Regions from separate parts of the Bradyrhizobium sp. Bra78 genome, predicted to be linked through region 4. Evidence: predicted binding sites of a transcription regulator. Region 4 holds the regulator's gene; each other region holds the start of a gene.

Region 1 (3,563 bases), on a different contig from region 4:
CCGTGCCCGAGGTCGGGTCGAGGAACAGCGCATCCGTCCGGAGGTCATGGCTGTGATCATGATCGAAGTCGAACAGGTCCACGATCGAGCCAGAGCTGGCGTCGAACGAGCCGCCGCCGAGACGCTGGCCATGCAGCCAATTGTCCTCGATGAACCGCACCACGGAGGCCTGGGAGATGTAGGTGTGGCTGACGAAATTCGACCTCGCATAGGGCGAGACCACGATGAAGGGAATGCGCGTACCCGGACCGCAGCGGCCGTTCACCGGTTTGCCGCCAAGGCCCTTCGGTGCCGGCTGCTTCTGCGCACCCAGGCCGCACAGGCCCGGACCGTTGACCTGATCGGCCGTCGGGTCGTAGGACGCGCTCTTCGGCGCGACGTATTGATGGTCGTACCAGCCGTCGGAATCGTCATAAGTGATGATGACCGCGGTCTCGCGCCATTCCGGCTGCCTCTGCAGGAAATTGATCAGTTCGACATTGCCGACCTGCTCGTCGAGCGGATCGGAGTTGCCGGCATGACCGTCCTGGAAGGCCGGCATCTTGATGTATGACACGGCCGGGAAATTGCCGGCCTTCACCGCAGCGTAGAAGTCCTCGAGATCGTAGCCGTGGTTGGCCGGATCGACGTTGCCGTTGAAGTCATGGGTGTGGCCGATCGCACGCACGGAGCTTGGCCGCGCATGGTTCGGATTGGCGGTCGACTTGTAGTACTGGAACCAGGCGTGGTGCGGAATGTAGTCGACGATGCTGCCGTTGACGTTGCTGGAGAACGTGCTTCGGCCGCAACCGGTGGTGCCATTGGCGTTCTTGAGCGTCAGGTCGAAGCCGCCCATGAAGCTGCCCCAGCTGATGTGCTCGGCATTGAGCAGGTCGCCGATGTTCTTGCCGTCCATCAGGATCGTGCTGGTCTTGCTCGAGCAGGGATCGTTGCCCGGATCGGTGTCGCCGATCAGCGTCAGGCCGCCCTGGCCGTCGGCGATCGACGCTGACGTGCCGACGATGTTCTGCACGCCGTTGGTCTGACCGGAGATCACTTCGAGCATGCCCGGCGTCGACGGGCCGAAGGTGTCGGTCCAGGCATTGTCGCTCATCGAGAAGTGCTGGGCGTAGTTCCAGAGGGCGGTGATGGTGTTGCCGTCGAAATAGCCCATCACCTGGCCGTTGGTGCCGAAGGCGCCGGCGCCGCCGGCGGTGCCGCGACCGGTGAATTTCGGGAATAGGTCTTCCTTGCCGTTGTCCACGGCCTGCTGCTCGGGCGTGTAGGAATGGTTCTGCGAGCGCGTATTGGCCTGGGTGCGGTCGAGGCGGAACGGATCCGTCGCGGCGGTGCCGTTGGCCGGGCTGTTGTTGGGGTTGTTGACCAGCAGGTTCGCCGTGACGAGGTTGTTGACCTTCGGCGTATGCGGCTTCGGCGCGAAGGGAATCGAACCGGACGGATTGGCCGCGTTCGGATAGGTCGCGAAGTAGTGGTCGAACGAGCGGTTCTCGTTGAAGATGATCACGAGATGCTTGATCGGCGTCTCGGTGTGGATGCCATGTGGATGGCGATGATGATCCTGGTCATGATCATGATCCCGGTCCCGACCGAAATCGCCCGCGAGCACCGGCATGGCGCACGCGAGTGCAGTCGCGGCCGCGAAAATCGCGGCCGTCGTCAGAAATCTGGATTTCATTGTTGTGTTGCCCCGAAAGATTGACACCGACCCTCGGGACGTTAATGGCGCGCGATGACAGAGCTGTGTCAGTTTGACGCAAGAGACACTTTGCGCAGTTGTTCAGACATTTTTTTCGATATGGGCGCTTTACCCGAGGCTGCTGCCCTACTCGATGCGGATCGGCGCGTCCTTCAGGCCGTTATTGTCATAGGCCTTGCGCAAGGTGCCGTTCGTCGTCGCCTCGTTCATGAACCTGGTGACGAAGCTCAGCGCCTGCGGATGGCCGAGCGGCACGGCGACGGCCGTCACCGTCTTCTTGAACGTCTCGTCCAGCACCCGTGTGCCGGGAATCTTCTGCGCCATCTTGTTGAGCTGGTCGCGCGACAGGGCGAAGGCATCGATCTCGCCGCTCTTCAGGAGACCGAAGATCTCGTCATAGGTCTGATAGCCCGTAACTTTCGCATTCTTCAAATGCGCGATCGCGCCACGCATGGTGGTGGTGGCGTTGACGGCCGCGACCTTGATGCCCGCCTGGTCGAGCGTGGCAAAGTTGGTAACGCTCGAACCGGCCTTGACGATGTAGGTGGCGTCCGCAACCTCGTAGACCGGGCCAAACATCATCATGGTCTCGCGCTCGGGATCCTTGGGGAGCCAGGTGACGTCCCAGGTCCCCTTCGACGCCGCATCGGTGATCTGACCGGAATTCTGGTGCACGACATATTCGACGGCGACGCCGAGCTGGGCCGCCATCTCCCGGCCGAGATCGACGGGGACGCCGGCATAGCCGGCTTCGGTCTTGGTCGACCAGAACGCTCCGCCCGCCGGGCTGATCGCAATCGCGACCCGGAGCCTGCCGGTCGGCGCGATCTCCTCCTTCAAACCGTCCGCTAGCGCAGGCATGGCGACCAACGCTGCGAGAACGAGGCCGGCGAGAGCCGACGGGAGCGACCTTGGCATGCCATAATCTCCTGACCTTTTCTTCTTCGTTTCTTCTGAGTCTCTTCTTTTTCTTCTCTTCTTCGTCCCGACCGCGCCGCGCGCCGTCGCTCGGCCTTTGACACAATTCTGGTCGATCGTGCGCACGATGAAAAGCGGTTTGTCGTGACAAAACTGTCAAAGGCCACAGCGCTGTTTGCAGTGCAAGGCCGCTGACCGCCATGGCTATGGTGTTCCACGGCAGGACATTTGTTGATAGCCTGCCGCACCGACAGACAATAATCGGGGGCCACCGAATGACCTGCGCGAATCCCGCATCTCCCGCACGGCGCAACGGAGCGTGGAGAGGTGTCGGGCGGGCGCTCGCCGCCGCGATGGCCTTGGCGGCGCTTGCCGGCTGCGAGGAGAAGAACAGCTTCGTGGCCCCGCCACCGCCCAAGGTGGACGTCGCAACGCCGGTGCAACGCCCGGTGACGCGCTATGTCGAGGCCACCGGCAACACCGCGCCGATCAAGAGCGTCGATCTCGTCGCGCGCGTGCAGGGCTTCCTGCAATCGATCGACTATCAGGACGGCACCTTCGTCAAGCAGGGCACCCAGCTGTTCACCATCGAGCCGGAGACTTACAAGGTCAAGCTCGAGCAGGCGCAGGCGGCCGAGGCCGGCGCGCAGGCCTCGGTCCGGCAGGCCGAAGCCGATTTCAAGCGACAAAGCGATCTGGTGCAGCGCCAGGCGGTGTCGCAGGCCACGCTCGATACCTCGACATCCACCCGCGACAACGCGCAGGCCAATCTCCAGCAGGCCCAGGCCAACACCAGGCTCGCCCAGGTAAACTACGGCTACACCAACGTGACCGCGCCTTTCGATGGCATCGTCAGCGCTCACATGGTCTCGGTCGGCGAGCTCGTCGGCGTCTCCTCCCCGACCCAGCTCGCCTCCATCGTTGCGATGGACCCGATCTATGTGAACTT
Region 2 (3,563 bases), on a different contig from region 4:
ATCGCTGCAACCGGCTCGCCCGAGAGCGGGCCGATGCGGATCGGCGTGCCGCTGGTCGACATCACCACCGGGCTGTATGCGGCGATCGGCATCCTGATGGCACTGTCGGAGCGGCAGCGCTCGGGCCAGGGGCAGTTCCTGGAGACGACGCTGTACGAGACCGGCCTTGCCATCATGCATCCGCACACTGCGAACTATTTCATGCATGGCAAGCCGCCGTCGCTCACCGGCAACGAGCATCCCAACCTCGTGCCCTACGCGATCTTCCCGACCAAGACCGACGACATCTTCATCGGCGTCGGCAATGACGGCACCTTCCGCAAGCTCGCCAAGGAGATCGGCAAGCCCGAGCTCGGCACCGATCCGCGCTTCGCCCGCAACAAGGACCGCATCGCCAATCGCGAGGCGCTGCGGACCGAGCTTGCCGCCGTGTTCAGCCAGCACGAGGCCGAGCCGCTGTGCAATCGCCTGCTTGCCGCGGGCCTGCCGGCGGGCCCTGTGCAGAAGATCGACCAGGCGTTGACGAACCCGCACACGATCCATCGCGGCGACATCATCGAGAAGGACTGGTACAAGGGTGTCGCCTCGCCGATCCGGCTCGATCGCAGCAAGCCGAGCCTGCGCCGCCTGCCGCCGAAATTCAGCCAGCACTCCCAGGAAGTGCTGGGCGAGTTCGGCTACTCCAAGGCGGAGATCGACGCGATGGTCGAGAAGGGCACCGTCTGCGGCCCCGAGCGCAAGCGCTGAGATAGGACGAAGATCGAGCGGCAGCGCAAGTGCGCTCCCTCCTCCGCTTACGGGGGAGTGTTGGGGAGAGGGTGTCTCCGCAATGGGACAATCCCCCGGAGGAGAGAACACTCACCCGTGCTACGCGCGACCTCTCCCGCAAGCGGGAGAGGTTTTGAACCCGCGGCCTGTTCGTCAGCCTCACAGATCCAATGCCGCACTGCGGCGCGGGCGCGCATGTGCACCGCGAACGGAGGCGGCTGCACGCTCGGCATTCGCCTATTTGACGGCTTCCCTTTTCCAGCGCTTGCCGCTTTCGTTTCGGCCGCTTACACAGTCATGTGAACGTCATATGGCGCTGCTAGCGCAAGCGATCATTTTGACGACCCAAGGGAGGTTTACTTGATGGCTCTTCGACGCTTTGGAGCGGCTGCCGCTGTTGCAGCCATGGTTGGTTCGGGCGCTTCGCCCGCGTGGGCCGTGACCGAAATCCAGTGGTGGCACGCGATGACCGGCCCGAACAACGACGTCGTGGTCAAGCTTGCCAACGATTTCAACGCGTCTCAGGGCGACTACAAGATCGTCCCGACCTTCAAGGGCAGCTATGCCGACACGTTGAACGCCGGCATCGCGGCGTTCCGCGCCGGCAACGCACCGGGCATCATGCAGGTGTTCGAGGTCGGCACCGCGACCATGATGGCCGCCAAGGGCGCCATCAAGCCCGTCTCGGATCTCATGAAGGAGCAGGGCGAGAAGTTCGATCCGCAGTCCTACCTGCCGGCAATCACCGGCTACTACTCGACCGCGAAGGGCGAGATGCTCTCGTTCCCGTTCAACTCGTCGAGCATGGTCATGTGGGCCAACCTCGACGCCCTGAAGAAGGCCGGCATCGACGCGCCGCCGAAGACCTGGCCCGAGGTGTTCGCGGATGCCAAGAAGCTGCATGCGACGAGCCCGACCTGCGGCTTCTCGTCGTCCTGGGTCACCTGGGGCTTCATCGAGCAGTTCTCGGCCTGGCACAATATCCCGATCGGCACGAAGGCCAACGGGCTCGACGGCTTCGACACCGTGCTGGAATTCAACAATCCGCTCGAGACCAAGCTTCTGGAAAATCTCGTCGAGCTGCAAAAGGACAAGAGCTACGACTATTCGGGTCGCACCAACACCGGCGAAGGTCGTTTCACCTCCGGCGAATGCGCGCTCTACATGACGTCCTCGGCCTTCTATCCGAACGTCAAGGCGAACGCGAAGTTCAACTATACGGCGGTTCCGATGCCCTATTTCCCGGACGCCAAGGACGCGCCGCAGAACTCCATCATCGGCGGCGCTTCACTGTGGGTCATGGGCGGCAAGTCCAAGGAAGAGTACAAGGGCATCGCGAAGTTCTTCACCTTCCTGTCCGACACGGACCGCCAGGTCTACCTGCACGAGGTCTCCGGCTATCTGCCGATCACCAAGGCGGCTTACGACAAGACCAAGGCGTCGGGCTTCTATGAGAAGAATCCGATTCTCGAAGTGCCGCTGAAGGAACTGACCAACAAGCCGCCGACGGACAACTCCCGCGGCCTGCGCTTCGGCGGAATGGTGCAGATGCGCGACGTCTGGTCCGAAGAAATCGAGGCAGCGCTCGCCGGCAAGAAGTCGGCCAAGGAGGCGCTCGATGCCGCGGTCTCGCGCGGCAACCAGATGCTGCGTCAGTTCGAGCGCACCGCGACCAAGTAGCGTCGTCACATCGTGGCTGCGGACGGGCCGCAGCCACGATCACACAATTGAGGCGGGGGCTTCATGGAGAACCGGGCGATCTTCTCAGGCAGGCTCCTCGCCTGCCTCCTGGTATTTCCGCAGCTTGCGATCTCCCTGATCTTCTTTTACTGGCCGGCGGCGCAGGCGCTCTGGCAATCCTTCCTGGTGCAGGATGCCTTCGGGCTCTCGACCGAGTTCGTCTGGTTCGAGAATTACGTCACCCTGCTGAAGACGCCCGAATATTATCACGCGATCGGCACCACCTTCTTCTTCTCGCTGCTCGTGGTGTTCTTCTCGCTCGCCATCGGACTCCTGCTCGCCGTCATGGCGAACCGCAACATCGCGGGCGTGCAGATCTATCGCACCTTCCTGATCATCCCCTATGCCGTCGCCCCTGCCGTGGCGAGCGTGCTGTTCATCTTCATGTTCCAGCCGGGGCTCGGCATGATCGCGCGCGCGCTCCAGCGCAACGGCATCGACTGGAATCCTGTGCTCAACGGCAACCATGCGATGATCCTGATCGTCATCGTCGCGGTCTGGAACCAGATCAGCTACAATTTCCTGTTCTTCCTCGCCGGCCTGCAGTCGATCCCGAAGAGCGTGATCGAGGCGGCCGCGATCGACGGGGCGAGGCCCGCGCGGCGGTTCTGGACCATCGTCTTCCCGCTGCTGTCGCCGACGACGTTCTTCCTGATCGTCGTCAACATCACCTATGCCTTCTTCAACACGCTCGGCATCATCGACACCGCAACCGAAGGCGGCCCGAACGGATCCACGTCGACGCTGGTCTACAAGGTGTTTCTCGACGGCAAGGCCGGCTCCGATCTCGGCGGCTCGGCGGCGCAATCGGTGATCCTCATGATCATCGTCATCGGGCTCACCGCGATCCAGTTCCGCTACGTCGAAAAGAAAGTGCATTACTGAGCCATGGTAGAGCATCGCCGATTTGGAAATCTGTTGCCTCACCTGGTGCTGCTGGCCGGCGTGGCCGTGGTCGCCTTCCCGGTCTATCTCGCGATCATCGCGTCCACCCACGACAACACCGTCATCGCCAACGGCCAGATGCCGCTCTATCCCGGCAGCCACGCGCTCGA
Region 3 (3,563 bases), on a different contig from region 4:
CGGTCGAACGAGGTCGCGCTCATGGCGATGATGACGGCATAGCCGATGCCGCCGAAGATGTAGGAGGCCGCCGAGGTGGTCTCGGCAAAGCCGGCCGGATCCATCTCGGCGAACGCGACGATCGCGCCTGCGTGGATGGCGTGGGAGGCGGCGAAGCTCAAGCCCAGATAGCGCCGGTTGCGTCGCTGCCAGCGCGTCCAGCTGTTGGGCCACAGCCGCGCCAGTGCCGCGGCACTGAAGGCGAGGCAGAACAGCAGCAGCGAGCTTCGTGCCGTGAAGCGGATCACCATCCGCACGCCCTCGACCTCGAACTGCCGCATCGAGGCGATCCACAGGCTCAGGACGATCAGGCTCAAGCAGAAAGCGGCGAGCAGCCGCCAGCCTTCAAACCAGCTTTGGCGTTGTGTCATGGTGGTCTCCTCCATTATGTAATCATCGATTACATTTGGGGAGGGGGTGACCGTCAATGGTGTAATCGCTGCTTACATTCACGTTCGGGTGATGCTAGAACGCGGCATGCCCGCTCGACCGCCGTCCAAGCCGCGTGCTCGCCGCACCAATCTCCCCGAACCCCGGCCCTATCACCATGGCGACCTCCGCCGCGCGCTGATCGATGCTGCGCTGCAACTGGCTGCGGAGGGTGCGGAAGTCTCGGTGCGCGAGGCCGCACGACGGGCCGCGGTGTCGCCGGGGGCGCCGTTCCGGCACTTTCCGAACCGCGATGCCTTGATGGCGGCGGCGGCCGAGGAGGCGCAGCGGCGCTTTCGAGCCGAGATCGAGGTGGCGCTGGATCAGGCACCGACCGCCGCTCCGCTCGGCCGCTTCCGCGCCTTCGGCCTTGCCTACCTGCGCTGGGCGATGCGCAATCCCGCGCATTTCGAGATCATCTCCACCGGGCGCTATTTCGCCCATGGCAGCTCGGCGGAGCTGACGCGCGACAATGCCGAGTTGATCGCTCTGACCGAGCAGATCCTGGCCGATGCGGCGAAGCAGGGCCTGTTGCGATCGGCCGACCTCAAGAGCATCCAGGTCGCCGGCCGCGCCATGGTCTACGGCTTTGCCCGGATGAACCTCGACGGCCACCTTCCGCGGTGGGGCGTGGAGGAGGGCGAGATCGACCAGATGGCGGAAGGGGTGATCGACCTGTTCATCGCCGGGATCGCCAGGCCGGCGCACGGCGCCTGATCCTGCCCGACCCTCATGGTGAGGAGGCGCGTAGCGCCGTCTCGAACCATGCAGGCCCAACTCGGGCCTCGCCCTTCGAGACGCCTGCGTCGCAGGCTCCTGAGGGTGAGGGATGGAGTTGGCCACGCGGCCGTTCGCCGTCCACTAACATTAAGCGAAGATCGGCCCGTGACGCGCGTTGCTTGTCCGTGACCGTTCAATTACAGTTTTATGACACGGTGCAGGCCTCCGGCTGCGCCGAACGCCGCAGGCCGGCCAGACGGCTGGGTATTCATCGCGCCGGACCAGAAGTTGCGTGTCGTCGATGGCGTCCGCGCCCAGTCCAGGTCCCTTTGGCACGACCGCCGTGCTGGCGAGCGTCGCCGCGCTCGGCATGTGGCGGCTGCTCGCGGTCGCGGCGCCCCATCTGGCGGCGCTCGCGCTGATGTACGAGACCGAGACCGATTTCGGCTCGCGCCTCTCCTTCGCGCTGGCCTGGGGCATCCTCAACTTCTTCTGGATCACGCTGCTGCGGCGGCCGGCGCTGTCGGGTGCGCTGTCGCTGACCATGGTCGTGGTGCTGGTGCTGCTGTCGCGGCTCAAGCACGACGTCGTGCAGATGACGGTCAACTTCATCGACCTGATGATGATCGACCGCGACACGGTGGCATTCCTGTTCACGATCTTCCCGAATTTGCGCTGGTCGGTGATCCTGGCCGGCCTCGTCACGCTGCCGCTGATGTATGCGCTGTGGTGGCTCGACCCGTTCCGCATCCGCCGCCTGCCGGCGCTCGCCTGCAAGCTCGCTTGTCTTGCCGCGCTGGTCGGCTATTCGCTCTATCGTCCGGACGAGGCCTGGCGCGGCTATTACGACGACGGCTATCTCTCGAAATTCTTCCGCTCCGGCGTCAGCGCGGTCTCCGACTTTGCGCAATACGGCTTCATGGAGTCGGCCGCTTCGACCAGCGAGCGGCTCAATGTGCCGCTGGTCGATGCCTGCCATCCAGCGGGCCGGCGACCGAACATCATCATGGTCCATGATGAATCGAGCTTCGACATCCGCGCGGCCCAAGGCATCAAGGTGCCGCCGGGCTATGGCAGCCATTTCAAGTCCTGGGACGGCAAGGAGCGTACGTTCCTGGCCGAAAGCAATGGCGGGCCGAGCTGGTTCACCGAATACAACGTGCTCGCGGGCCTTTCCTCGCGCTCGTTCGGCCGCTTCGCATATTTCGTGACGCGCATCGCCTCAAACCGCGTCGAGCGCGGCCTGCCGCTGGCGCTGCGCCGCTGCGGCTACGATACCCTATCGCTCTATCCCGCCTATGGCGGCTTCATGGGCGCGCGCAGCTTTCAGATGACGACCGGCGTCGAACGCTTCCTCGACTCGAAGGATCTCGGCGCCAAGGATGTCGAGCCGGACTCTTTCTTCTATGACAAGGCGCTCCGGCTGATGGGCGAGCGGAGGCCGAACAAGCCGCTGTTCACCTTCATCTATCTCGGCGCCAATCATTTCCCCTGGGAGACGCGCTTCCGCCCCGATCTGCTGCCGAACTGGCGTGCGCCCGGCAATGTCCCGTCGATCGACGAATATCTGCGCCGGCAGGCGATGAGCGCCGAGCAGTACAGAGCGTTCGTCGCGGGCCTGAAGAAGAGTTTTCCCGGCGAGCCCTTCCTGATCGTGCGCTACGGCGACCACCAGCCTGAGTTTGCGCCGAATATTCTCGAGCCCGGGCTCGACGAGGGCGCTATCGGCAAGAAGCTCGACGCCTACGATCCGCGTCTCTACGCGACCTATTATGCGATCGACGCCGTCAATTTCGAGCCGGTCAAGAGCGAGGCCGTGATGGACACGATCGACGGCCCGTATCTGCCGCTGGTCATCCAGGAAGCCGCCGGTATTCCGCTTGATCCGTCCTTCGCCGAGCAGAAGCAGATCATGCTCCGTTGCAAGGGAATCTTTTACGGCTGCAAGGACGGGGCGGAAGCGCGGCGGCTGAACCGGCTGCTGATCGATGCGGGGATGATCCGGGGGCTGTAGCGCCCCTCGCGGCTCTTTCCGATCATCGACGCCGATGGCGCCCTATAGTGTGCTGGCAACTTCATTCGCGTGATCGCTTCGGAAAACTTGCAGGCCCGCATCGGCGGCCCGGTCTCCTTTCACACCCGAAGAGCGCAGGCGACATTACCAGTCGTTCATGATTGGTCGGACTAAAGTCTGAGCCGCAAGCACCCGCAATCACCGACTTGTAATTGGCGCGATGCGCCGCTTCCAAACGATTGTCACGATTGCTTCCATCATGAGGCGCGTCGCCACCTCGGTCTTCCGGCGGCACGTCCATCTGATCCAACTTTCTTGCAGGAGTTCTGTCCATGCGAGCGCTTCACGCTGCGCGGCTTGC
Region 4 (3,563 bases):
CGAGCAGCAGGCCTTTCTCGTCACAGAGCTGGCGCAACGCCTTGAGGAAGCCGGGAGGCGCCGAACGCACGCCACCCTCGCCCTGGATCGGCTCGATCAGGATGCCGGCGGTCTGCGGACCGATCGCCTTCTTCACGGCCTCGATGTCACCATGCGCCACCTGGTCGAAACCATCCATCGGCGGACCGAAACCTTCGAGATATTTCGCAGAACCCGTCGCGGCCAGCGTCGCCAGCGTGCGGCCGTGGAACGCGCCTTCGAAGGTGATGATGCGATAGCGTTCCGGATGCCCCTTGGAGAAGTGATGATGGCGGACCAGCTTGATCACACCTTCCAGCGCCTCGGCGCCGGAATTGCAGAAGAACACGAAGTCCGCAAAGCTCTCGTTGCAGAGGCGGTTCGCAAGCTTCTCGCCGTCCGGGCTCTGGAACAGGTTCGACATGTGCCAGAGCTTGGTCGCCTGCTCCTGCAACGCTGCGACCAGCGCGGGATGAGCATGACCGAGCGCATTCACGGCGACGCCCGAAGTGAAATCGAGATAGCGCTCGCCATTGGTCGCGATCAGCCAGCAGCCCTCGCCGCGCTCGAAGCCGAGGTCGGCCCTGGCGAAAACAGGGAGCAAATGCGGCGCGGCGCTGTTGGTCATGACGATCACTTGAATGTTGTGGACGGCCTGAATGTGCATTGCGCAACGCACCATTGACCGGTCCGGAAAACGAAACGTGCCGCCTTTTAAGGGCGGCACGCAGCACTATCTTATGCCTGGCAAGACGGGTGTCAATGCCGCCCGGAAAGCCTCGCGAAACGCAGAATCCGTAGTCTTGCGGTGCCGATTTTGCGGGTTTTTCACCACGGAACATGTGGAAGCGAGTCGGCGGACTCTTGCGCGGGAGTCACGCCATATTGTAGCGTTTGGATTGTCAGATACGACATCTCGTGCAGCGGTTCTGATCTCTAAGTCCTTATGTACCGGCGTAAACGTTCGGGCGTCATTGGCGCGCCCGGCGAGCCTTAAGGGATTCTGACGGCACGGGTTTTTAAGGCTTAGGCATTCGCTGCGAGGCCCCAGGATGGCTGGCGCGCAGCGAGGGAAAGGGTGCAATGACGGTTTTGACCTGGTCCGATGATCGCGTCGAGCAGCTGAAAAAGCTCTGGGAGGCCGGACTTTCGGCCAGCCAGATCGCGGCTGAGCTCGGCAATGTGACCCGCAATGCCGTGATCGGCAAAGTGCACAGGCTCGGCCTGTCGGGCCGCGCCAAGAGCCCATCTTCCGCAGCGCCCCGGCCGCGCAAGGCGCGTCCCGCGCAGCACATGATGCGGGTGACCCGTCCGATCTCGCGCGGCAACACCGCGCTGGCGCAGGCCTTCGAGGTCGAGGTGGAGGCTGAGCCGGTCACCTACGACAACGTGGTGCCGATGAGCCAGCGGCTGTCGCTGCTGGAGCTGAACGAGGCGACCTGCCACTGGCCGGTCGGCGATCCCTCGAGCCCGGACTTCTTCTTCTGCGGCGGCAAGGCCCTCTCCGGCCTGCCCTATTGCGCCCAGCACTCGCGCGTGGCGTATCAGCCCGCGGCGGATCGCCGGCGCGCACCGGCGAAGCCGGGGCCGCGCTGAAGCCCGGCTCCAAACGACATCGTCCCGGCCTAACTAGCTAGCGCGCAATTGCGCAGTAGGGACCGGAACGATCGAAAAATGGAAATGCGCGCCGCCCGGCGCGCTTTTTACTTGCCTGTTCGCGGCTGAACTTACGCCTGCTCCGCCTTCGCGAAACGGTCGTCCAGCGCATAGCCGGCGCCGCGGACGGTGCGGATCGGGTCCTGCTCGCGGCCGAGATTGAGCAGCTTGCGCAGGCGGCCGATATGCACGTCGACCGTGCGCTCGTCGATGTAGATGTCGCGGCCCCAGACGCTGTCGAGCAGCTGCTCGCGCGAGAACACCCGGCCCGGATGCTCCAGGAAGAACTCCAGGAGGCGATATTCGGTCGGGCCGAGATCGATCGGCCGGCCGGAGCGCGCCACGCGGCGCTTGTCGCGATCGAGCTCGATGTCGCCATAGGCGAGCACGGTGGCGAGCCGCTCCGGGCTTGCGCGCCGCAAGAGGCCCTTCACCCGCGCCAGCAGCTCCGGCACCGAAAACGGCTTGACGATGTAATCGTCGGCGCCGGTCGCAAGACCCCGCACCCGCTCGCTCTCCTCGCCGCGCGCGGTGAGCATGATGATCGGGAGCTGCTTGGTCTCGGGCCGGGTGCGCAGCCGTCGGCACAGCTCGATGCCGGACAGACCCGGCAGCATCCAGTCGAGCACGATGAGATCGGGGATGTGCTCCTTGAGCCGGGTGTCGGCGTCGTCGCCGCGCATCACCGTCTCGACGTCATAGCCGTCGCCTTCGAGGTTGTAGCGAAGAAGCTCGGTGAGAGCTTCCTCGTCCTCAACCACCATAATGCGTGCGCCCATGGTGTCGTCGCTCCTTGCGTGATCAGGTATTCGGAACCGTCGTGGCGAAGTTCGTCATGTCGCCCTTCGGCCGCTTGTCGGTGATCGCCTGGCCCTCGATCATGTAGAACACGGTCTCGGCGATATTGGTGGCGTGGTCGCCGATGCGCTCGATATTCTTGGCGCAGAACATCAAATGGATGCAGAACGAGATGTTGCGCGGATCCTCCATCATGTAGGTGAGAAGCTCGCGGAACAGCGAGGTGCAGATGGCATCGACTTCCTCGTCGCCCTTCCACACCGCCATCGCCGCCGGCAGATCGTGCGCGGCATAGGCGTCCAGCACCGACTTGACCTGCTGCTGCACGAGGTCGGTCATGTGCTCGAGGCCGCGGAACAGCTTGAGCGGATGAAAATCCGTTTCCAGCGCCGCGACGCGCTTACCCATGTTCTTGGCGAGGTCGCCGATACGCTCCAGATCGGTCGCGACGCGCATGGCGCCGACGATCTCGCGCAGATCGACCGCCATTGGCTGGCGGCGCGCAATGGTGAGGACGGCGCGCTCCTCGATCTTCTTCTGGAGCGCGTCGAGCTCGACGTCGATGGCGACGACGCGCTGGCCGAGCGCGACGTCGCGGCGGATCAGCGCATCGACGGAATCGACGATCATGCGCTCTGCGATTCCGCCCATCTCGGCGACCAGGCGAGTGAGCTCCTGGAGGTCGGTGTCGAAGGCCTTTGCGGTATGTTCGGAACCCATGTCCTGTCTCCTCAGCCGAACCGGCCGGTGATGTAGTCCTGCGTGCGCCGATCGGTCGGCGACGTGAATATCTTGCTGGTCTCGTCGAACTCGATCAACTCGCCGAGATACATGAAGGCGGTCTTGTCGGAGACGCGCGCCGCCTGCTGCATGTTGTGGGTGACGATCGCGATCGTGTAGTTCTCGGACAGCTCCTGGATCAGCTCCTCGACCTTGGCGGTCGAGATCGGATCGAGCGCCGAGCAGGGCTCGTCGAACAGGATCACTTCGGGCCGCACCGCGACCGTGCGGGCGATGCAGAGGCGCTGCTGCTGGCCGCCGGACAGCGACAGGCCCGACGCGTTGAGCTTGTCCTTGACCTCGTTCCAGAG

What was found. Region 4 encodes PhoB, which activates phosphate uptake and scavenging genes when phosphate is short. Its sites were predicted from a motif close to TGTCATNNANCTGTCAT; they were not measured.
Region 1: OC450_RS01700 (phospholipase C) is a predicted target of PhoB. The motif match lies at 1,730-1,746, and genes of this name have one in related genera.
Region 2: ugpB (sn-glycerol-3-phosphate ABC transporter substrate-binding protein UgpB) is a predicted target of PhoB. The motif match lies at 1,062-1,078, and genes of this name have one in related genera.
Region 3: OC450_RS02940 (LTA synthase family protein) is a predicted target of PhoB. The motif match lies at 1,385-1,401, and genes of this name have one in related genera.

The regions. Positions count from the first base shown of each region.
Region 1 covers NZ_JALJRE010000001.1:355,096-358,658, reverse strand. The annotation lists gene OC450_RS01700 (phospholipase C) at 1-1,675, opposite strand, end outside; gene OC450_RS01695 (ABC transporter substrate-binding protein) at 1,823-2,614, opposite strand; gene OC450_RS01690 (efflux RND transporter periplasmic adaptor subunit) at 2,890-3,563, shown strand, end outside.
Region 2 covers NZ_JALJRE010000009.1:201,980-205,542, reverse strand. The annotation lists gene OC450_RS21255 (CaiB/BaiF CoA transferase family protein) at 1-747, shown strand, start outside; gene ugpB (sn-glycerol-3-phosphate ABC transporter substrate-binding protein UgpB) at 1,132-2,448, shown strand; gene ugpA (sn-glycerol-3-phosphate ABC transporter permease UgpA) at 2,512-3,393, shown strand; gene ugpE (sn-glycerol-3-phosphate ABC transporter permease UgpE) at 3,397-3,563, shown strand, end outside.
Region 3 covers NZ_JALJRE010000001.1:614,943-618,505, forward strand. The annotation lists gene OC450_RS02930 (hypothetical protein) at 1-410, opposite strand, end outside; gene OC450_RS02935 (TetR/AcrR family transcriptional regulator) at 517-1,185, shown strand; gene OC450_RS02940 (LTA synthase family protein) at 1,490-3,202, shown strand; gene OC450_RS02945 (NEW3 domain-containing protein) at 3,535-3,563, shown strand, end outside.
Region 4 covers NZ_JALJRE010000024.1:27,858-31,420, reverse strand. The annotation lists gene OC450_RS33575 (aspartate aminotransferase family protein) at 1-646, opposite strand, end outside; gene OC450_RS33570 (GcrA family cell cycle regulator) at 1,102-1,614, shown strand; gene phoB (phosphate regulon transcriptional regulator PhoB) at 1,746-2,453, opposite strand; gene phoU (phosphate signaling complex protein PhoU) at 2,476-3,192, opposite strand; gene pstB (phosphate ABC transporter ATP-binding protein PstB) at 3,204-3,563, opposite strand, start outside.